4 regions of the Enterobacter sp. 6722112 genome follow, and region 3 is predicted to be linked to each of the others. Evidence: predicted binding sites of a transcription regulator. Region 3 holds the regulator's gene; each other region holds the start of a gene.
What was found. The regulator Fur, encoded in region 3, represses iron uptake genes when iron is present. The targets are predictions, from matches to a motif close to ATAATAATGAGAACNACTATCAA.
Positions count from the first base shown of each region.

Region 1 (5,832 bases), 3.1 Mb from region 3:
ACGGCTGCCTCAGGCTGCGTTCCCGGAGCATCATCATGATTTTCATGAAATTGTGATTGTTGAGCACGGAACGGGCATCCACGTGTTTAACGGTCAGCCGTATACCATCAGCGGCGGTACGGTGTGCTTCGTGCGCGATCACGACAGGCACCTGTATGAACATACCGACAACCTTTGCCTGACCAATGTGCTCTATCGTTCTCCGGATGCGTTCCAGTTTCTCTCCGGGCTGAATCAGCTGTTGCCGCAGGAGAAGGACGGTCACTACCCCTCGCACTGGCGGGTGAATCAGTCCACGTTGCAGCAGGTGCGTCAGCTGGTGAGCCAGATGGAGCAGAGCGAGGATGGACAGGAGACGCACGCCATTGCTACCCGCGAGCTGCTGTTTATGCAGCTGCTGGTGCTGCTGCGGCGCAGCAGCCTGGTGGAAGGGCTGGAAAATAACGACGCGCGCCTGAATCAGCTGATGGCCTGGCTGGAAGATCATTTTGCCGAAGATGTCTGCTGGGAAACGCTGGCGGATGACTTTTCGCTCTCGCTGCGCACGCTGCATCGTCAGCTCAAGCAGCATACCGGGCTGACGCCGCAGCGCTACCTCAACCGTCTGCGCCTGATCAAAGCGCGGCACCTTTTACGTCATACCGACGAAAGCGTCACCGATATCGCCTATCGCTGCGGATTCGGCGACAGTAACCACTTTTCGACGCTTTTTCGCCGGGAGTTTAACTGGTCGCCGCGCGATATTCGTCAGGGGAAAGACGCGTTGCTTCAGTAACGCGAGGGCAGTCACCGTTTTTTTGCTGCAAAAAGGCTAATAATGTCCGGTTATTCGCCGTAGAGGTTGTGGTGTGGCTGCTCAGCTCATTCTTCGCAAAGATGATTTTTTTGCCTCCGCGAGTCAGGCCGTCGCGGTGGCCGACCGCTACCCGCAAAACGTCTTTGCCGAGCACACCCACGAGTTTTGCGAGCTGGTGCTGGTATGGCGAGGCAACGGCCTGCACGTCCTCAACGACCGCCCCTACCGCATCACGCGCGGAGACCTGTTCTACATCCGCGCTGAAGACAAACACTCCTACGCCTCGGTTAACGATCTGGTGTTGCAGAACGTCATCTACTGCCCCGACAGACTTAAACTGAATGTCGACTGGGCGGGCAATATCCCCGGTTTTCATGATGCCAGAGGCGAACCGCACTGGCGCTTAAGCAGCAACGGCATGGCTCAGGTGCGCCAGACGATTTCCCAGCTGGAGCAGGAGAGCCAGAAGAGCGATCCGGTGGCAAACCAGATGTCGGAGCTGCTTTTTGCCCAGCTGGTGATGACCCTGAAGCGGCATCGTTACGCTACGGATAATCCCTCTGCTACCACGCAGGAAGCGCTGCTGGATAAGCTCATCACCCGGCTTGCGGGCAGTCTGAACAAGAGTTTCGTGCTGGAAAAATTCTGCGAGCAGGAGCAGTGCAGCGAGCGCGCGCTGCGCCAGCAGTTCCGCACCCAGACGGGGATGACGGTCAACCACTATCTGCGCCAGCTGCGCATCTGCCACGCCCAGTACCTGTTACAGCATACGGAGCTGATGGTGAGTGAAGTGGCGATGCGCTGCGGCTTTGAGGACAGTAACTACTTTTCGGTGGTGTTTAACCGTGAGGTGGGGATGACGCCGGTTCAGTGGCGTCATCGCAGTCGAAAGGCAGCGTAATCAGTTCGCCATGCCGAGGCCGACGATATTGGCCGCAATGATAATCACCACACAGCCCAGGCTCAGCACGCCAACCGGACGACGCCCGGCATTGTTCCACTCTTTCAGCACCAGCCCAACCAGCCCGCCGCACAGCACGTAGAAGCTCATGTGCAGCATCCAGCTCATGTAGTCATACTGCGCCGGAATACTGGCGTGACCCCAGGCGTAGAAGAAGAATTGCAGATACCACATCAGACCGCCGAGGGCGGAGAGCAGGACGTTGGTGACGATCAGCGGTTTTGCCAGCGAGAAGTCGGCTTTTACCGACAGGTTCTTCACTTTTGCCAGACGAATGAAGCAGAAGCCGAGGTTTACCAGCGCGCCGCCGCCCATGATCACCACGTAGCTTGGCAGGGCAACGTACAGCGGATCGACGCCCAGCGCCGCAGCGGCGTCGTGCATCGGTTTGGCGGCGTTCATGGCGAACGACATGCCCGCCGAGAATACGCCGCACATCACCGCCAGCAGCAGCCCTTTCTTCAGGTTGAACTCTTCGGCTTTGATGCCCATCTTGCGTTCTTTCAGCTGGCCTGCGCGGGTGACGATGCCCACGCCGATCACCGCCACCAGCACGCCCAGCAGCGTCATTCGCCCGCCCTGAGTGTTGATCAGCACGTCGAAGTGGCCGTTGAGGATTGGCGTCATCAGGGTGCCAACAATCAGCGTAATGCCAATCGCGATGCCAATCCCCATCGACATGCCTAGGTAGCGCATGGTGAGGCCGTAGTTGATATTACCGATGCCCCACATCGCGCCGAACAGGAATACCGGCAGCAGGGTGGAGGCGTTGAAGGAGGAGAAGTAGCCCCAGAAATCGGGCAGCAGCATGGCGCTGATTGTCCACGGCAAAATCAGCCAGGACACGGTGCCGCCAACGGACCACATGGTTTCCCATGACCAGCCTTTCACCTTTTTAAACGGGGCATAGAAACAGGCTGCACTGGCCGCGCCTATCAAATGCCAGAAAATACCCATCGTAATCGCATGATTCATTTTTACATCCTCATCGTTTTTATAGCCGGAGGCTTCCCGCCGACTTGATGAGTGTAAAAATGAGGCGGTTTGGGAACCTTCAGAAGGTTGCCGCACTTTTGTTCAGGATGGCAATCACCACGTTAAGCACGTGAGCAGACTCACAATTTTGTCATTTATCAAAAATCTAATAACCTTATAAAAAATACGGCATTGATAATCATTTTCAATATCATTTAATTAACTATAATGAACCAACTGCTTACGCGGCATTAACAGCTGTGCCGCCCGACAATAATGGAGAGGATTATGAGTTATACACTGCCATCCCTGCCGTATGCCTACGACGCACTGGAACCGCATTTCGACAAGCAGACGATGGAAATCCATCACACTAAACACCACCAGACCTATGTGAACAACGCGAATGCTGCGCTGGAAAGCCTGCCAGAGTTCGCTAATCTGCCTGTTGAAGAGCTGATCACCAAACTGGACCAGCTGCCGGCAGACAAGAAAACCGTGCTGCGCAACAACGCGGGCGGTCACGCTAACCACAGCCTGTTCTGGAAAGGCCTGAAAACCGGCACCACCCTTCAGGGCGACCTGAAAGCGGCTATCGAGCGTGACTTCGGTTCCGTTGACAACTTCAAAGCGGAATTCGAAAAAGCCGCTGCAACCCGTTTCGGCTCTGGCTGGGCGTGGCTGGTCCTGAAAGATGACAAACTGGCGGTCGTTTCTACCGCTAACCAGGACTCCCCGCTGATGGGTGAAGCTATCTCTGGCGCATCCGGCTTCCCAATTCTGGGTCTGGACGTGTGGGAACACGCTTACTACCTGAAGTTCCAGAACCGTCGCCCTGACTACATCAAAGCCTTCTGGGATGTAGTGAACTGGGACGAAGCAGCAGCGCGTTTCGCCGCTAAAAAATAAGGTTGCATTGACGCCTGTGAGAAGCGAGTCTGATGACTCGCTTTTTTTGTATCTGAAGGAGTGGAGATGCATTACCCGGTGAATGTGTTTACAGGCAAGGTAAGGGAGTACGAAGGCAGCCGCCCGAGCGCCATCGCCAAAGTGCAGGTCGACGGTGAGCTGACGTTGACCGATCTCGGGCTTGCGGGTGACCAGCAGGCTGAAAAGAAAATCCACGGCGGGCCCGATCGCGCGCTGTGCCACTATCCGCGCGAGCACTATCAGCACTGGAAAGCCGAATTTCCTGAACAGGCGGACCTCTTCGTCGCCCCCGCGTTTGGCGAAAATCTCTCAACGGAGGGGCTGACGGAGAAGAACGTCTTTATCGGCGATATTTACCGCTGGGGCGATGCTTTGATTCAGGTCACCCAGCCGCGCTCACCGTGCTTTAAGCTTAATTACCATTTCGGCATTCAGGATATGTCGGCCCAGCTGCAAAACGCGGGTAAAACCGGCTGGCTGTATCGCGTTGTGCAGGCGGGACAGGTTTCGGCGGATGCGCCGCTTGAGCTGGCTTCGCGCTTGAGTGAGGTGTCGGTATACGAGGCCTGCGCAATTGCCTGGCATATGCCGTTTGATGACGAGCAGTATCACCGCCTGCTGTCAGCGGCGGGATTATCCACCAGCTGGACCAGAACGATGCAGAAGCGGCGGTTAAGCGGCAAGATCGAGAGCAGTTCGCGGAGATTGTGGGGGAAAGAGGTTCCGTAGAAAGTAGGCCGGGTAAGGCGAAGCCGCCACCCGGCACATACGGTTACGAACGCTTATACAGCGGCAGCCATAGCGTTAACCTCAGCCCGCCCAGCGGGCTGTCATCGGCTTTCACCCAGCCACGGTGCTGTTGCATGGCGGTTTCAACAATCGCCAGACCTAGCCCCGTACCACCAGATTCACGGTCGCGCGCCTCGTCGGTGCGGTAGAACGGACGGAAAATCTGCTCGCGATCTTCCGGGCTGACGCCAGGACCATCGTCATCGACAATGACGGTAATCCCGTCTTTATCCACCGAAAACGCCACTTCAATCTTCGTGTGCGAATAGCGCAGGGCGTTACGCACGATATTCTCCAGCGCGCTTTCCAGCGTGTTGGGGTTACCGTAGAGCGGCCACGGGCCCGGCGGGAAGTTGACGGTGAACGATTTGCCCATCTGCTCCGCTTCGAACGCCGCGTTGTCCAGCACCTCATGCCAGAGGTGATTGGCTTTCACCGTTTCGCTCACCAGCGCGTTTTTCTGCTGATTGCGCGACATCACCAGCAGATCGTTGATCATGCTGTCCAGGCGATGCGCTTCCGTCTCAATACGCTCCAGCTCTTTGCTCTCGCCGCTGCGGCGGCGCAGCAGGGCGGTACCCAGCTGTAAGCGCGTGAGCGGCGTCCGCAGCTCGTGGGAGATATCCGACAGCAGGCGTTGCTGCGCGGTCATCATGCGGTCAAGAGCAGAGACCATCTGGTTAAAACTGGTTCCGGCGGCCAGGAACTCCTGCGGCCCGGATTCCAGCTCCGGATGCTGCCTCAGGTTGCCCTGCGCCACTTCGTCCGCCGCATTTTTCAGCTTACGCGCCGGTTTCGCCAGGCTCCACGCCAGCCATAACAGCAGCGGGGAACTGACCAGCATCGTGACAATCAACAGCAAAAGCGGACGGTCAAACAGCAGGTTGATAAAGTCGGACTGGGAACTGCTCGCAGGGCGAATCAGATAGAGCTGGTAATTGTCTTCCCCATCCCGCACCGAGAAAGGACCGACCATCTCTACCCGACCATATTTCTTTTTCTGTGGGTGATCGGCATTATCCGCCTGGCCAATAAAGTTGCGGATAATCTGCATTTCATTGCGATCGGCCCCAATCACGCGGCCTTCACTGGTGACCAGTAAAAGACGTTGTCCGGGGGGCGCCCACTTGTCGATAGCGCGAAACAGCCTGCGCCACCACATTAAATCGTTCGGCGGATCGTTTGCCAGCTCCGCTTCCACGTGCTGCTCGATCATCACGCCCTGACGTTGCTCGCTGTCGAGTAGCTCCGTCATCTGGCGTGAGTCGAGTTTTGGCAACATCAAAACGAGCATTAAAACCAGTGCCAGCGTCAGCCAGAAGATGGCGAAGATGCGGGCGGTTAAGCTGCCTATCATGAAGCGGAAACCATCAGATAACCA
Region 1 covers NZ_JBZWGR010000007.1:4,254,264-4,260,095, reverse strand. Annotated here, with positions in the region: gene rhaS (HTH-type transcriptional activator RhaS) at 1-775, shown strand, start outside; gene rhaR (HTH-type transcriptional activator RhaR) at 849-1,697, shown strand; gene rhaT (L-rhamnose/proton symporter RhaT) at 1,698-2,732, opposite strand; gene sodA (superoxide dismutase [Mn]) at 3,021-3,641, shown strand; gene yiiM (6-hydroxyaminopurine reductase) at 3,708-4,391, shown strand; gene cpxA (envelope stress sensor histidine kinase CpxA) at 4,435-5,808, opposite strand; gene cpxR (envelope stress response regulator transcription factor CpxR) at 5,805-5,832, opposite strand, start outside.
Region 1: sodA (superoxide dismutase [Mn]) is a predicted target of Fur. The motif match lies at 2,925-2,947, and genes of this name have one in related genera.

Region 2 (5,832 bases), 580 kb from region 3:
GGTCAGCGCCAGCATGTCGCGCTGATCGGGGCTGACCTGCGCCAGACGGGTGACAAACTCGCCGTTCAGCAGGCCATCCAGCGGGGTATATTTCCAGTTCTCATGTTTACGCGTCGGTAAACCGAGACGCAGCATCTGCTGGAGATGGTGCTGAGCCTGTTCAGAGCGCGCTCCACCCTGCGCTTCAAACAGCCGGTGCCACTGCTGGAGTGCATTACTGCTGTTCGGTAAGCCAGCCATAACCCTGCTCCTCCAGTTGTTTAACCAGCGTAAAGTCACCGGATTTCACAATGCGTCCCTGGTAAAGCACATGGACATAGTCCGGTTTGATGTAGTCAAGTATTCGCTGGTAGTGAGTCACGATGATAAATGAGCGGTTGCCGTCACGCAGGGAGTTCACCCCGTCGGCAACGATCTTCAGGGCATCGATATCCAGCCCTGAATCGGTCTCATCGAGAATGCACAGCGCCGGTTCCAGAACCGCCATTTGCAGAATATCGTTACGTTTCTTCTCACCGCCGGAGAAACCCACGTTTACCGAGCGGGTCAACAGATCTTCCGGCATTTTCAGCAGCTTGATCTTCTCTTCCATCAGATCCTGGAAGTCAAAGCGATCCAGCGCCTCAAGGCCGCGATACTTGCGCACCGCGTTCAGCGCGGTTTGCAGGAAGAACTGGTTGCTGACGCCCGGAATTTCCACCGGATACTGGAAGGCCATAAAGATGCCCTCGCCGGCACGCTCTTCCGGCGACATCTCCAGCAGATCTTTGCCGTTAAACTCAACGGAGCCGCTGGTAACTTCATAATCTTCGCGTCCTGCCAGCGTCGCTGAAAGCGTACTTTTCCCGGAGCCGTTTGGCCCCATGATGGCGTGAACTTCACCCGGTTTGACGTCAAAATTGAGGCCACGCAGGATCTCTTTCTCTTCCACGCTAACCTGTAAATCTTTAATGCTTAACATGTGCTTTCCTTAACCGACGCTGTGTTCAAGACTAATGGCGAGGAGTTTCTGGGCTTCAACGGCAAATTCCAGCGGCAGTTCAGAGAACACGTCCTTACAGAAGCCGTTAACGATCATTGAAATCGCATCTTCTTCACTGATCCCGCGTTGCAGGCAGTAGAAAAGCTGATCTTCACCAATACGTGACGTAGTTGCCTCATGCTCAAGCTGGGCGCTGTTATTGCGGCATTCGACATACGGGAAGGTATGCGCCCCGCAGTCCGCGCCAATCAGCATGGAGTCACACTGGGTGAAGTTACGCGCGTTGGTTGCCGTCGGCATGATTTTCACCAGCCCGCGATAGCTGTTCTGGCTGTGACCGGCAGAGATCCCTTTGGAGATGATGGTCGATTTGGTGTTTTTACCGATGTGGATCATCTTGGTGCCGGTATCGGCCTGCTGATGACCGCTGGTCAGCGCCACGGAGTAAAACTCACCGATGGAGTTGTCGCCGCGCAGAATACAGCTCGGGTATTTCCAGGTAATGGCGGAGCCGGTTTCTGACTGAGTCCAGGACATTTTGCTGTTTTCGCCTTCGCACAGCGCGCGTTTGGTGACGAAGTTCAGAATACCACCGGTGTTGCCGTCGCCCGGGAACCAGTTCTGTACCGTAGAGTACTTCACTTCCGCATCTTTATGGATGATCACCTCTACCACCGCCGCGTGCAGCTGGTAGCTGTCGCGCACAGGAGCGGAGCACCCTTCGATGTAGCTTACGTAGCTGCCTTCATCGGCCACCAGGATGGTGCGTTCAAACTGGCCGGTTTTTTCCGCGTTGATGCGGAAATAGGTCGAGAGCTCCATCGGGCAGCGCACGCCTTTCGGCACGTAGATAAAAGTACCGTCTGACGCCACCGCCGCATTCAGTGCCGCGAAGAAGTTATCGTTACTCGGCACCACGGTACCAATATACTTTTTCACCAGCTCGGGGTGATCGTGAATGGCTTCACCAAAGGAACAGAAAATGATCCCCTGCTCCGCCAGTTTTTCACGGTAGGTGGTTGCCACCGAGACGGAGTCAAAAATGGCGTCTACCGCCACCTCTTTGCCTTCGCGCACGGGCACGCCGAGCTGATTAAACGCCTCTTCCACCTCTTTACTCAGGAAGCTGTTCTCCGCGCCGGTTTGCTGAACCGCGCCGGGTTGCGAGGCACAGGTATCATCACAGCTGCCGCAGGAGGGCGCGGAGTAGTAGCTATAATCCTGATAGTTCAGCTTATCGTAATGCGCTTTCAGCCAGTGGGGTTCTTCCATCTCCAGCCACGCGCGGAATGCGCTCAGGCGAAACTCCAGCATCCACTCCGGCTCGTTACGTTTCGCCGAAATGGCGCGCACGACCTCTTCGTTGATGCCTTTCGCCAGCTCATCGGTTTGCAGCTGCGTAAAGAAACCCTCTTTATAGTTGAGGTGTCCGCCGCTCCAGGTGTTTACATCACTCGTTGCTTCAGTATTACGAGACATAGTACCGCCTATACCCCAAAGCTTTCGCCGCAGCCGCATTCGTTCTGGGCTTTCGGGTTATGAAATTTGAATAACTGGTTTAAACCTTCCCGAACGTAGTCGACTTCGGTTCCATCGATAAACGGCATCGCCTGTAGCGCGACGTATAACTTTGCACCGTCGGTTTCAAAGACCAGATCGTCCTTTTCAGGTTCGGTTACGGTATCCAGCACGTAGCCAAATCCCGCGCAGCCAGTCTGCTTAACGCCTAAGCGTACGCCGAGGATGTCGGGATTTTTTGCCACCAGCTCATGAATATGCGCCGCCGCCGCGGGCGTCAGCGTTAAGCCACGCCAGGCAAAATCGGCCGGATTGAAGGTTTCTGAATGCAGTTCCATAGGTCCACCTCATCTGATAAGCCACCAGGGCATAACACCATGTTAGTGATAACGATTATCACTTCAACCCCCTGCGAGCAGGGGCTTTGGGCTAAACCGCCCTTTTTGGCTACTTTCATTAAGCATAGACCCTGTGACGGGATGCGGATGGGATGGTTAGATTTGTTCAATGTATTGATAAATAATGCATTTCATAAGAAAGGCGGTAAGGTGACGGGCAATGATAAAAATTGTATTGGAAATACCTATTTTTAAGATAGCTAAAGTACGCGCAGGCACCATATACATTTTTTACGTATGCCTCCCCCTTAAGCCAGGTTCTTTTTAATCCTTTTTTGCCTTACCTGGGCGCGCATAAAGACGTTTGATGGATAAGTTAACCATTATTTATCAGTCTGATAGTGGTTAAATTCCGAACATGATTAATTACATAAACTCATCCCTTTTCGACGTAATGTTTCCCTTGTTAACCATTTATTCAATAAGGGATTAAATTATGTGGAGTACCTATAAAGCCGCAGCTCATGCTCGCCAGCATGCAGGTCAGTATAGCCAGAAAAGATGTGCAGAATTTTCTTTAATAGCAATACCGGCAAGTAAAGACAGCATATGCAATTTACAGGCATGACTGACATGAAAAAAATAATTCTGGCGATCCTGCTTCTGCCCACTCTCGCATCCGCTGCACAGAAGTTCCCCCCTGAGGTATCCGCTGCCCTTCAGTTTAATAAGTGGTACATCTCGCAAATTATTATCGGGAAAGAGCCCCTGAAAAACTATGAAGCGCTGAGGCCATATGTAACCCGCGAAACTATCAGCAAACTCAAAGCCATGGATAAGCTGGATTCAGATGAATATGACGTGCCTGACGTCGATATGTTCATCAAGGCTCAGGGATATGAAGATGACTGGGGCATCGTCAGTGCGCGGGCGCTGGATTACGATGCCGCCTGTATGCAGGTTTATATCTCATTCGGCAAAAAGCGGGATCACACCGTGATTGACTGCATGGTCAAGGAAGATGGCGTGTGGAAAGTTGAATCCGTGGCCAGTATGAATATTTCAGACAACCTGATGATGGAATAAACCGACGATATGACAGGGGTACTGATGCTATGCATCTTCGCGGATACCCCTGTCGTATCGCCAGAAGGCAAAATCCCGCACTGGCGGTTTACCGTTGGCCCCCTTAACATCAGTGATGGAACGAAACGGCGAAACCCTGTTCACGCCAATGGTCGAGCTGCTCCTGTTGACGAGGCGTAGGCGCTTTACCGGTCCAGACGAAGATTTTTTGCCCGGGGAAGAGTTCAGGACGTGGAGAATCAATCGGCTCAGCCAGCACGTCGATATGCCAGCCTTTGTAGGCAAGACGGGCCGCTTCCAGCCACAAATGCGTACGGTCGTCGCACTCCCACCCAATCAGCAGCGCATCCTTACCTGCTTTTTTTCGCGACTCACCCAGGCTTGCAACGGCAAACTCAATCAGGACACCGTCCAGCAGGCTCGCCATGTGACGCACCGTATTCTGGTCCTGGTTCATTCGCTGCCGCACAGGGGTGATGATGTTATCTATCAGAACATCCATCGCATGGTCACGGCGGAACTCGCCGATTTTGGCGCGCAGTTTTGCCGGACTGGCATAGCGCAGAACGGTTAACATCTCTTCCTGAAACGATGCCCAGTTTCCCTGAGTCATCACTTCTGTATTTTCAAGAAGCGCTTTTACTTTACCGACCGAAACACCCGTTTTCATCAGGCGTTTGATCTCTTCGATACGCAGGATATCTTCATCGTCAAACTGACGATGACCCCCTTCGCTTCGCTGCGGCTTCAACAATCCATAACGGCGCTGCCAGGCACGCAGCGTAACGGGGTTGATACCGCATCGTTCGGCCACTTCGCCGATACTGTAATAGGCCATTAACTCCCTCACGCACAATACTTCCATACCTAACCAAACCAACCTTATCAGATTGTACAAATCATTTGTATAACTAACTCCTCGTTCTGAGACAAGTGAATGGCTCAACGAACCACTCACTCGTTAATGTATTGTTGTATAAATTTAGCCGTACGTACAGGTCACTTTTAAGAGTTACGTACAGGTTTTTATAAATCGTACTTTTTCTCGGGCCAGGCAATCGCCGGTATGCCCCCCAGGCGCGGGCTGGCGAAAAGGTGTCCCTGGAACTGAGAAATCCCGGCAGATTCCAGCCACATCCACTCTTCAGCCAGCTCTACGCCTACCGCACAGAACAGAATTTCCAGGGAGGCGCAGCATTTAATAATTGACTGAATGATCGCCTGACGAGGGCCGCTCTTGTGCACGTTGGCAATCAAGTCACGGTTAATCTTGATTCTGTCCGGCTGAAACTGGGCCAGCAGTTGCAGACCGGCGAATCCCGCGCCAAAGTGATCGATGGCCACGCTGATCCCGGCGCTTTTAAGCTGTCTGACCGCGCTGGTGAACTCTTCGAAGCGCGAGATCGCCTCGCTCTCGGTGAACTCGACCACAATTTGCTCCGGCACAAAACCGTTCGCCTCAATTGCCGTCAGTAAAAAATCGACGGCGCCAGGAACATTGACCAGCGTCATCGGCAGCAGATTAATGGACAACGTTTGAGTCTGTAGGCCCAGTGCGCTGGCCATCGACAAAGCCACCTGTTTACTCTTCAGATCCGATTCGTACAGCGCCTCACGCGACAGGTTGGCAAAATAGCTTTCCGGGGACTCACCGGACGGCGTGCGGATCAGGGCTTCCCAGGAAACTACCTGCTGCATAAACGGATCGACGATAGGTTGAAATGCGAAACTACAGTCCGCGCCCTTTGCCACTACTGTCGGCTGGGAGGATAACGGCGTATTTTCGGTGACAAACTCCCAGGCGTCAGCCGGAGGCAGCTCAAAGTAGTTGGCTTTTTCAGTGGCCTCAACGAAGGTGCGGAAAAATTGCAGGGCGCGATCGTTATAGGTCAGCTGATAGCGCGTTGT
Region 2 covers NZ_JBZWGR010000007.1:1,680,067-1,685,898, reverse strand. Annotated here, with positions in the region: gene sufD (Fe-S cluster assembly protein SufD) at 1-240, opposite strand, end outside; gene sufC (Fe-S cluster assembly ATPase SufC) at 215-961, opposite strand; gene sufB (Fe-S cluster assembly protein SufB) at 971-2,461, opposite strand; gene sufA (Fe-S cluster assembly scaffold SufA) at 2,470-2,838, opposite strand; gene AC4OVU_RS09565 (DUF3828 domain-containing protein) at 3,472-3,924, shown strand; gene AC4OVU_RS09560 (MerR family transcriptional regulator) at 4,034-4,762, opposite strand; gene AC4OVU_RS09555 (diguanylate phosphodiesterase) at 4,951-5,832, opposite strand, start outside.
Region 2: sufA (Fe-S cluster assembly scaffold SufA) is a predicted target of Fur. The motif match lies at 2,878-2,900, and genes of this name have one in related genera.

Region 3 (5,832 bases):
CAGATCCTGCTCTTTCACGTGGCCGGAGGCCATGGCTTCATCCAGCGAGATGCGTTTCACACCGTTCAGACCGTTAGCCAGTAACGCGTTGGCACGATCTTCCACCACTTTCGTGACGTTGGTATCCGCCGGGCCACCGTTAGGTGGGTTGTACTTGATGCCGCCATCTTCCGGTGGGTTGTGGGACGGGGTGATCACAATGCCGTCAGCCTGCGCGCCACCTTTTTTGTTGTGTACCAGAATAGCGTTAGAAACCGCTGGCGTTGGCGTAAAACCGTTGTTCTCCTGAACAATCACGTCTACGCCGTTCGCCGCCAGCACTTCCAGCACGGAGATAAAAGCAGGTTCAGACAGGGCGTGGGTATCTTTCCCTACATAGCACGGACCGGTGACGCCATTTTTGGCGCGCTCTTCCGCGATGGCCTGAGCAATGGCCAGAATGTGCGGTTCGTTAAAGCTGTGGCGCGCCGCACTACCGCGGTGGCCAGATGTACCAAACTTCACTGCGTGTTCTGCGTTGCCCACCACCGGCTTCAGCACGTAGTACTGCGCGGTCAGTTGAGCGACGTTAATCAAATCGCGTTGTTGTGCAGGTTGTCCTGCACGGCTGTGATTTGCCATTGCCTGGTCCTTCTGATGCAAGGGTTAAATTGTACCGCAAACCTTTTCGATCAATTCCGCCGGGAACTGCATGGACTGCATGATATGTTCGATCATGCTGCACTTACGGCCCGTATTGGTGTTGGTGATCACCCAGTATGGTGTACCGGGAACGTGTTTGGGTTTGGTTTGGTTGCCATTTTGCAGCAGGGTCTGCTCGTCGCCTGCGAAGTAAACGCGCGTGCGACCGTGCAGCGACTCTGTCGCTTCTGCAAATGCGTTGTTATCCAGTGAGTAAAGTGTAGACAGCACCAGCATAAAGCGGTTAACCGCCTTTTTCTGCTCGGCATATTCATCGGACAGCAGCAGCTCGCGCATCGCTCGCACTTTGTCTTTTGCCGGCATGACGGCAGGTTTTACTTGTGCAACAACGCTCGGCTGAGACACGACATCTTTAGTGACAGGAGTGGGCTGTGAGGCGGCGGAAATTTTGAGCATGCGCCGTAAAATGTCGGACGCGCTCTCCCCAATATGCCGCGTCTGGCTGGCAATATACTGATAGAGTTCGTCATCAACTTCGATTGTTTTCATCTTAATCCAGTGCGATATCTTATCTGAATACAAGTCGTTGAGATTATAAGGTCAAATCCCAACAGCGGATAGCGTCAAACCAGGTTGGCGGCAAAAGTCAGATTAAACTGGATCCTTGCCCCCGGGCGGCAGAATGGTCAACATGATACCCTAACCTGACAAACCTAAAAAAAGAACTTTGCCATGAAATTGAATACCCGAGCGCAAACTGCACAATCGCCGAACAATAATTCTCCCATCGTACTGGTTCACGGCCTGTTTGGTAGCCTGGATAATCTGGGTGTGCTTGCGCGCGATTTAGTGGCCGATCACGCGATCCTCCAGGTTGATATGCGCAATCACGGTCTTTCTGGGCGCTCGGAGGAGATGACCTACGCAGCCATGGCGCAGGATCTGCGGGACACCCTCGATGCGAATAATATCCAGAAAGCGACGCTTATCGGGCATTCAATGGGCGGCAAAGCGGTGATGGCGCTCACTGCGCTGGCCCCTGAGCGAATTTCCGGGCTGGTGGTCATCGACGTTGCGCCCGTCAATTACGACGTTCGCCGTCACGATGAGATTTTTGCCGCCATCAATGCGGTCACCGAAGCGGGTGTCGCAACCCGCCAGCAGGCGGCTGCCGTTATGCGTGAGCATCTTGATGAGGAAGGCGTGGTCCAGTTCCTGCTGAAATCGTTTGTTGACGGACAATGGCGCTTTAACGTCCCGGTATTGTGGGATCAGTATTCGCATATTGTGGGCTGGGAAACCGTCCCCGCCTGGCCGCACCCTACCCTTTTTATTCGCGGCGGCAACTCCCCTTACGTCACTGATGCATACCGTGACACGCTGCTGGCGCAATTCCCGCAGGCTCGCGCTCACGTTATTGCGGGTGCCGGGCACTGGGTACACGCGGAAAAACCGGATGCCGTCCTGCGCGCCATTCGCCGCTATCTTACTGATACAGCGAATTGATTAAAAAGCCAGCGACCGGAAGACGACGGGCTTCCAGTCGTTGGCGTGTGGATTTGGGTGATGTATGATGGCGCGCTTATCGCCCGGGCATTAGCAGGGCGGCGTGTTTCCCCCGAAGTCTCAGAATCATGGCCAAAGAACAAACGGACCGTACGACACTAGATCTGTTCGCGAATGAGCGTCGACCGGGACGACCGAAAACGAATCCGCTTTCGCGCGATGAACAGCTGCGTATCAATAAACGCAACCAGCTTAAACGCGATAAAAATCGTGGGCTTAAGCGTGTCGAACTGAAGCTGAATGCCGATGCCGTCGATGCGCTTAACGAGTTAGCTGACGCGCGCAACATCAGCCGCAGCGAACTGATCGAAGAGATGCTGATCGCCCAGCTTGAGACGTTACGCGGCAAGGCGTGAGTCAGAAAATCCCCAATATTACCTTTTTCATGTAGCACAGAGTGCAGTCCTGCGTGATAGCTGTTTCCGCAGGGTTGCCTGTTCTGCTATTATTGCCCTTATCCGTGGACAATTTGCGCCACCATACCATTAAGTTTCAAGAGGTTATTTTACTCATGGCAATCATCGGCATTTTCTTTGGCAGTGATACCGGCAATACTGAAAATATCGCAAAAAACATTCAAAAACAGCTCGGTAAAGACGTTGCTGATGTGCATGACATCGCCAAGAGCAGCAAAGAAGATCTCGAGGGCTATGACATCCTGCTGCTGGGCATCCCGACCTGGTACTACGGTGAAGCACAGTGTGACTGGGACGATTTCTTCCCGACGCTGGAAGAAGTAGACTTCAACGGCAAGCTGGTTGCCCTGTTTGGCTGTGGCGATCAGGAAGACTATGCTGAGTATTTCTGTGATGCGCTGGGCACTATTCGCGACATCATTGAGCCACGCGGTGCGGCGATCGTCGGTCACTGGCCAACGGCGGGTTACCATTTCGAAGCGTCCAAAGGTCTGGCAGATGACGATCACTTCGTTGGCCTGGCCATTGATGAAGACCGTCAGCCAGAGCTGACCGCTGAGCGTGTAGAAAAATGGGTTAAGCAGGTTCGTGAAGAGCTGAACCTGGACGATATCCTTAACGCCTGATATCCCTGCGGCGCAACTCCGGTTGCGCCCGTTTTCCAGGTAAAACCGATTAAATTAATTGCTACAAACTTTTAACTTTTTCGCCCAGACCTGTACAATATCCCCCTGGTAAAAAGTGGGTGCCATCGAACAAGTTTGTTGGTGATACCACGTTTTTATAAGCATACTTTGCTTGAGACTTGCAGTTTTCATTTAGCCATGGCAGTTCTATAATGAGACGCATTATCCCAAGTGCATTTTCTGTCACTTCTTCTTTTGAAGTGAATCGTTTAGCAACAGGACAGATTCCGCATGACTGACAACAATACCGCATTAAAGAAAGCTGGCCTGAAAGTAACGCTTCCTCGGTTAAAAATCCTTGAAGTGCTTCAGGGGCCAGACAATCACCATGTCAGTGCGGAAGACCTTTATAAGCGTCTTATCGATATGGGTGAAGAGATTGGGCTGGCAACCGTCTATCGTGTGCTGAACCAGTTTGATGACGCGGGCATTGTTACTCGTCATAATTTCGAAGGCGGTAAATCCGTGTTCGAGCTGACTCAGCAGCATCACCACGATCACCTGATCTGCCTCGACTGTGGCAAGGTCATTGAATTTAGCGATGATTCCATTGAATCACGCCAGCGTGAAATCGCCGCCCGTCATGGCATCCGCCTGACCAACCACAGCCTGTACCTGTACGGTCACTGCGCTGAAGGCGATTGCCGCGAAGACGACCACGCGCACGACGCGAAATAATATCGTGTTCATACTCTGAGCCAGCCGTAAGGTTGGCTTTTTTTTGCCTGAAAAAAGTCCGGTGGCGCTGCGCTTACCGGGCCTACGGGCTGTGACACCGTTGTAGGCCCGGTAAGCGCAGCGCCACCGGGCATAAAGCAACTTATTTATTGTTATTGCGAATCTCGTCCCAGATCTTATCGCAACGCTTCGCCACTTCCTGATCGTTACCGCTTTTCCGCGCCTGGATACAGGCCTGGTAATCCATCACGCGAACATTTTCCTGCGTCGCAAACTGCTCATGCGCTTTCTCTTTTTTCAGCACATTCAGCACGCTCTGGCAGGCTTCAATCTTCTCTGGCGATCCTTGTGCTGTATTGATGCAGGCGCTATACGCCTCCTTCAGACGGGAGTCTTCTTTCTGCGCCTGATCCTGCGCACACGCCACCAGCCCCGATGCCAGCAGCGCAACGATTACCATTTTTTTCATCATATGCAGTCTCCATGCAGGCGGGATTTCGCCCGCCTGCGTATTCATCAGAAGATTGTGAATGGCGCAATGACCATGAATTTCACGTCACGTTCATCCTGGAAGATGTTGCCGTAACCGCCCGCGTAGCTCGGGATATCGGAGTGGTTGTCATACTGGGTGAAGTGCAGTTTGAACATCGTGCCTTTCGCACGGCCCTCCTGAAGGGTGTAAATCGCATCCAGACTGTATGAAGACTCTTTCAGACGGTAATTCGGATCGTAGTAGGCGTCTGGCGTAGCCATATCTGCTGGCTTCGCGTCCCAGGCGTACGCGTAGGACGCACCCACTGCCCAGCCAGGCAGGTTCCAGTTCTTCAGGTCATACATTGCGCCGAAGAAGACCGCCTTTTCGCCGTCGGCGTTGAAGTCAGAGCGGTTATCCCACCAGATATCCAGACGACCATTGGAAGAGGCGTAGGTTGGCGTCATACGTTGCAGGAAGTAGCCCTGCTGCCCTTCTGCCTTGACCCATGTTCCCTCCAGACGTAAATCAACCTGACCTACCTTGTAGCCGAAGGTCAACGCCTGTAACCACGCGGTGCCGTCATAGATATCATTTACGCTGCCATCACTGACTTTGTCGCGCGTACCGTAGAACTGATAGCTGGTGCTCAGCGGGCTACCCGCGATATCAAATTTGTAGCTGGCTTTAGCAAAGTACTGATCGATATAGCCTTCAGCCTGACCAAAAGCAGCTTCCAGCACCAGATCGTTTTTGAAGTCGTACTTCGCCCCCAGCGAGTGGAGATAATCAACTTTGGTTTTTTTATCATTCTGATAGAACTTGTCCATCTCAATGTGCCACGGCGCTTTGTACTCGTTGGTCCACATATAGGAGAAGCTCAACGCCCCCGCATCGCCGTAGTCAAAATTAGCACCGGCTTCCGCACCCTGATAGGTACCTGGCATAAAGCTCCAGTGCGGTGCTAACAGCGTCTGGCCGGTTGGCTGGATATAACCTCCACGCGCCCAGACCGGACCATATTTGAATTTTGCAGCCGCTTTATACAGGCTGATTCCGCTTTTATCGCCGGACCAGTCTTCGTCGTAGGCTTTATTGCTGGAGGAGAACGCAATTTCGTTCGGATGGCCGCTGTCGCCATTTTCGGCCATTTCAATTGCGGTGAACGCTGCAATATCGATCCCGAACATATCGGCGGCATATCCCGACTGGAAATCAAGGTTAGCGTTCCAGGTCGAGTGAGAAAGGTTGGTTTTGTATTTATCTTCAGTGACGTCTTTACGGTCACGCTCACGCTGCCAGTAATAAATACCGCCCGTGAGGGTGGAATCTTCGATGAAACCTGCTGCTTTTGCCTCTGGCGCAACCACCA
Region 3 covers NZ_JBZWGR010000007.1:1,104,838-1,110,669, reverse strand. Annotated here, with positions in the region: gene pgm (phosphoglucomutase (alpha-D-glucose-1,6-bisphosphate-dependent)) at 1-621, opposite strand, end outside; gene seqA (replication initiation negative regulator SeqA) at 646-1,191, opposite strand; gene ybfF (esterase) at 1,375-2,148, shown strand; gene ybfE (LexA regulated protein) at 2,277-2,564, shown strand; gene fldA (flavodoxin FldA) at 2,720-3,250, shown strand; gene fur (ferric iron uptake transcriptional regulator) at 3,542-3,988, shown strand; gene chiQ (ChiQ/YbfN family lipoprotein) at 4,131-4,457, opposite strand; gene chiP (chitoporin ChiP) at 4,505-5,832, opposite strand, start outside.

Region 4 (5,832 bases), 2.8 Mb from region 3:
AAGCTTCTGAAGAGCTGATGGAGAAATACCTGGGTGGTGAAGAACTGTCTGAGCAAGAGATCAAATCTGCTCTGCGTCAGCGCGTTCTGAACAACGAAATCATCCTGGTAACCTGTGGTTCTGCGTTCAAGAACAAAGGTGTTCAGGCGATGCTGGATGCGGTAGTTGACTACCTGCCATCCCCGGTTGACGTTCCTGCGATCAACGGCATCCTGGACGACGGTAAAGATACTCCGGCTGAGCGTCACGCAAGTGATGACGAGCCGTTCTCTGCACTGGCGTTCAAAATTGCTACCGACCCATTCGTGGGTAACCTGACCTTCTTCCGCGTTTACTCTGGTGTGGTTAACTCCGGTGACACCATCCTGAACTCCGTGAAAGCGGCGCGTGAACGTTTTGGCCGTATCGTACAGATGCACGCTAACAAACGTGAAGAGATCAAAGAAGTTCGTGCGGGCGACATCGCTGCTGCTATCGGTCTGAAAGACGTGACCACTGGTGACACCCTGTGTGACCCGGATCACCCGATCATTCTGGAGCGTATGGAATTCCCTGAGCCGGTAATCTCCATCGCAGTTGAACCAAAAACCAAAGCTGACCAGGAAAAAATGGGTCTGGCTCTGGGCCGTCTGGCGAAAGAAGACCCATCATTCCGCGTATGGACTGATGAAGAATCTAACCAGACCATCATCGCTGGTATGGGTGAACTGCACCTGGACATCATCGTTGACCGTATGAAGCGTGAATTCAACGTTGAAGCAAACGTGGGTAAACCTCAGGTTGCTTACCGCGAAGCGATTCGCGCGAAAGTTACCGATGTTGAAGGTAAACACGCTAAGCAGTCTGGTGGTCGCGGTCAGTACGGTCACGTTGTGATCGACATGTACCCACTGGAGCCGGGCTCTAACCCTAAAGGTTACGAGTTCATCAACGACATCAAAGGTGGTGTAATTCCTGGCGAATACATCCCTGCCGTTGATAAAGGCATCCAGGAGCAGCTGAAAGCTGGTCCTCTGGCTGGTTACCCGGTTGTAGACATGGGTGTTCGTCTGCACTTCGGTTCTTACCACGACGTTGACTCCTCTGAACTGGCGTTTAAACTGGCTGCGTCTATTGCCTTTAAAGAAGGCTTTAAGAAAGCAAAACCAGTTCTGCTTGAGCCGATCATGAAGGTTGAAGTAGAAACTCCTGAAGAGAACACCGGTGACGTTATCGGTGACTTGAGCCGTCGTCGCGGTATGCTGCGTGGTCAGGAATCCGAAGTAACTGGCGTTAAGATCCACGCTGAAGTTCCGCTGTCTGAAATGTTCGGATATGCGACTCAGCTGCGTTCTCTGACCAAAGGTCGTGCATCATACACTATGGAATTCCTGAAGTATGATGATGCGCCGAACAACGTTGCTCAGGCCGTTATCGAAGCCCGTGGTAAGTAATCCACAGGATTAAAACCTAAGTCCCGTGCTCTCTCCGAAGGGGAGAGCACTATAGTAAGGAATATAGCCGTGTCTAAAGAAAAATTTGAACGTACAAAACCGCACGTCAACGTTGGTACTATCGGCCACGTTGACCATGGTAAAACTACCCTGACTGCTGCAATCACCACCGTACTGGCTAAAACCTACGGCGGTGCTGCTCGTGCTTTCGACCAGATCGATAACGCACCAGAAGAAAAAGCTCGTGGTATCACCATCAACACCTCTCACGTTGAGTATGACACCCCGACTCGCCACTACGCACACGTAGACTGCCCAGGCCACGCCGACTATGTTAAAAACATGATCACCGGTGCTGCGCAGATGGACGGCGCGATCCTGGTTGTTGCTGCGACTGACGGCCCTATGCCTCAGACTCGTGAGCACATCCTGCTGGGTCGTCAGGTAGGCGTTCCTTTCATCATCGTGTTCCTGAACAAATGTGACATGGTTGATGACGAAGAGCTGCTGGAACTGGTAGAGATGGAAGTTCGTGAACTGCTGTCTCAGTACGATTTCCCAGGCGACGACACTCCAATCGTTCGTGGTTCCGCGCTGAAAGCGCTGGAAGGCGAAGCAGAGTGGGAAGAGAAAATCATCGAACTGGCTGGCTACCTGGATTCTTACATCCCAGAACCAGAGCGTGCGATTGACAAGCCATTCCTGCTGCCAATCGAAGACGTATTCTCCATCTCCGGTCGTGGTACCGTTGTTACCGGTCGTGTAGAGCGCGGTATCATCAAAGTTGGTGAAGAAGTTGAAATCGTTGGTATCAAAGAGACTGCGAAGTCTACCTGTACTGGCGTTGAAATGTTCCGCAAACTGCTGGACGAAGGCCGTGCTGGTGAGAACGTTGGTGTTCTGCTGCGTGGTATCAAACGTGAAGAAATCGAACGTGGTCAGGTTCTGGCGAAGCCAGGCTCAATCAAGCCACACACCAAGTTCGAATCTGAAGTGTACATTCTGTCCAAAGACGAAGGCGGCCGTCATACTCCGTTCTTCAAAGGCTACCGTCCACAGTTCTACTTCCGTACAACTGACGTGACCGGTACCATCGAACTGCCAGAAGGCGTAGAGATGGTAATGCCAGGCGACAACATCAAGATGGTTGTGACGCTGATCCACCCAATCGCGATGGACGACGGTCTGCGTTTCGCAATCCGTGAAGGCGGCCGTACCGTTGGCGCGGGCGTTGTTGCTAAAGTTCTGGGCTAATTAATTAGCCCTGAAATAAAAAGGACGCTCCGGCGTCCTTTTTTGTTTTCTGCCGTTGGGGCATTGTCATAAAAATTCGCATTTTTTGCTTTCTCCCGCCACGTATTCCGACGCCCGCGCTATTGTAATCATAACCATTCTCACTTACACTTTGCGCATATTTTGAACGGGAGTCTTTATGTACGTTTGTTTATGTAATGGTGTAAGCGACAAAAAAATTCGTCAGGCCGTTCGCCAGTTTCAACCACAATCTTTCCAGCAGCTTCGCAAGTTTGTTCCGGTGGGAAATCAATGCGGTAAATGCGTTCGCGCAGCGCGTGAGATCATGCAGGACGAACTGATGCAGATCCCGGAATTCAAAGAGATCGCGTAAGCCTCTATCTTTTTTTTGACATCCCCGTAGCCCGATCTACGCTTCAATGAGTGGAAGCGGAGGGACTATATAATGAAAGGTGATGTTAAAATCATAAGTTATCTCAATAAATTATTGGGAAATGAGCTTGTCGCAATCAATCAGTATTTTCTCCATGCAAGAATGTTTAAAAACTGGGGACTGACTCGCCTCAACGATGTTGAATACCATGAGTCCATTGATGAAATGAAACACGCCGATAAATACATTGAGCGTATTTTATTCCTCGAAGGCATTCCTAACCTACAGGATCTCGGAAAACTGGGCATCGGAGAAGATGTCGAAGAGATGCTGCGTTCTGATCTCCGGCTGGAGCTGGAGGGTGCAAAAGATCTGCGTGAAGCCATTGCCTATGCGGACAGCGTACATGACTACGTCAGCCGCGATATGATGATCCAGATCCTGGCCGATGAAGAAGGGCACATCGACTGGCTTGAGACCGAACTGGATCTCATTAGCAAAATTGGCCTACAGAACTACCTTCAGTCTCAGATCAAAGTGGAAAGTTAATCAGGCTTTCCCAGCCAACGCATAAACCCGCTGCCGCCAGAAATGGCCCAAAAGGCAGTGGGTTTTTTAATGCCTGCTTATCAGGGGTAAACAACGAGAAAGCAACCAGATACAGCAGAGCCATTAACGCGGCCACTAATGCCAGTATTGGTAGTACACACCAGCCATGCCATGCCCCCAGCGCCGCCAGATATTTTATGTCGCCATATCCCATCCCTTCACGTCGGCAGATGAGCCGGTATCCCCAATAGATAATGGCGAATCCGGCATATCCTGTCATCGCACCCACTACCGCGCTCGGCAAAAAATCAGGATGGAGACAAAGCTGGTAGAGCAGGCCCGTCCATAGCAGCGGACAAAGAAATTTATCGGGAAGAAGCCCCGTGCGGATATCGGTGCGAACAAGCAAGGCCGATAACGCAAAATAGATCAACAGAAAGGGGAGGGACAGTAGCATAGCGAGAGCCTCAAAATGGTTTGAGCGCATACTCGTAATAATCTGCATGCCCGGCAATGTGTAAAAACAGCAATTGCGTAGCGGCTTCATACAAAGAGTTGAGAAGGGATACTTTGCATAAAAAATTGCGCGGCCTTACGTATAGTACGTCTTTGGCGCTTAATTTCTAAACGGCACTTGCGTCTTTCTCTGATTTACGTATAATGCGCGGGCTTGTCGTAATTGACGGCGGGTTCAATCTGAACCAGAGTAGCTCACTTTGTTACTCAACAATGCTCCCAATTGGGGAGCTACGTAAGAACGGTTACACTCTCCCATCAATCGTAATGGGTTTGAGGAGTAATCATTTTCGTTTATAAAATAATTGGAGCTCTGGTCTCATGCAGAACCAAAGAATCCGTATCCGCCTTAAAGCGTTTGATCATCGTCTGATCGATCAATCAACCGCGGAAATCGTCGAGACTGCTAAGCGCACTGGTGCGCAAGTCCGTGGTCCGATCCCGCTGCCGACCCGCAAAGAGCGCTTTACCGTTCTGATCTCTCCGCACGTTAACAAAGATGCGCGTGATCAGTACGAAATCCGCACTCACAAGCGTCTGGTTGACATCGTTGAGCCAACTGAGAAAACCGTTGATGCTCTGATGCGTCTGGATCTGGCTGCCGGTGTAGACGTGCAGATCAGCCTGGGTTAATCAGGTCATCGAGCGATTGAGAGGTTGAAACAATGATTGGTTTAGTCGGTAAAAAAGTGGGTATGACCCGCATCTTCACTGAAGATGGCGTTTCTATCCCAGTAACCGTAATCGAAGTTGAAGCAAACCGCGTTACTCAGGTTAAAGATCTGGCTAACGATGGCTACCGCGCTATTCAGGTTACCACTGGTGCTAAAAAAGCTAACCGTGTAACCAAACCAGAAGCGGGTCACTTCGCTAAAGCTGGCGTTGAAGCTGGCCGTGGTCTGTGGGAATTCCGTCTTGCTGAAGGCGAAGAGTTCACCGTAGGTCAGGACATTAGCGTTGAGCTGTTTGCTGACGTTAAAAAAGTTGACGTAACCGGTACCTCTAAAGGTAAAGGTTTTGCTGGTACCGTTAAGCGCTGGAACTTCCGTACCCAGGACGCTACTCACGGTAACTCCTTGTCTCACCGCGTTCCGGGTTCTATCGGTCAGAACCAGACTCCGGGCAAAGTGTTCAAAGGCAAGAAAATGGCAGGTCAGCTGGGCAACGAACGTGTAACCGTTCAGAGCCTGGACGTAGTACGTGTTGACGCTGAGCGCAACCTGCTGCTGGTTAAAGGTGCGGTCCCGGGTGCAACCGGTAGCGACCTGATCGTTAAACCAGCTGTGAAGGCGTAAGGGGATAGCAATGGAATTAGTATTGAAAGACGCGCAGAGCGCGCTGACTGTTTCCGAAACTACCTTCGGTCGTGATTTCAACGAAGCGCTGGTTCACCAGGTTGTTGTTGCTTATGCAGCTGGTGCTCGTCAGGGTACTCGTGCTCAGAAGACTCGTGCTGAAGTAACTGGTTCAGGCAAAAAGCCATGGCGCCAGAAAGGTACCGGCCGTGCGCGTTCAGGTTCTATCAAGAGCCCGATCTGGCGTTCAGGTGGCGTGACCTTCGCTGCGCGTCCACAGGACCACAGTCAAAAAGTTAACAAAAAGATGTACCGCGGCGCGCTGAAAAGCATTCTGTCCGAACTGGTACGTCAGGATCGTCTGATCGTTGTCGAGAAGTTCTCTGTTGAAGCGCCTAAAACTAAGCTGCTG
Region 4 covers NZ_JBZWGR010000007.1:3,876,627-3,882,458, reverse strand. Annotated here, with positions in the region: gene fusA (elongation factor G) at 1-1,433, shown strand, start outside; gene tuf (elongation factor Tu) at 1,503-2,687, shown strand; gene bfd (bacterioferritin-associated ferredoxin) at 2,866-3,060, shown strand; gene bfr (bacterioferritin) at 3,133-3,609, shown strand; gene AC4OVU_RS20110 (prepilin peptidase) at 3,593-4,066, opposite strand; gene rpsJ (30S ribosomal protein S10) at 4,447-4,758, shown strand; gene rplC (50S ribosomal protein L3) at 4,791-5,420, shown strand; gene rplD (50S ribosomal protein L4) at 5,431-5,832, shown strand, end outside.
Region 4: bfd (bacterioferritin-associated ferredoxin) is a predicted target of Fur. The motif match lies at 2,809-2,831, and genes of this name have one in related genera.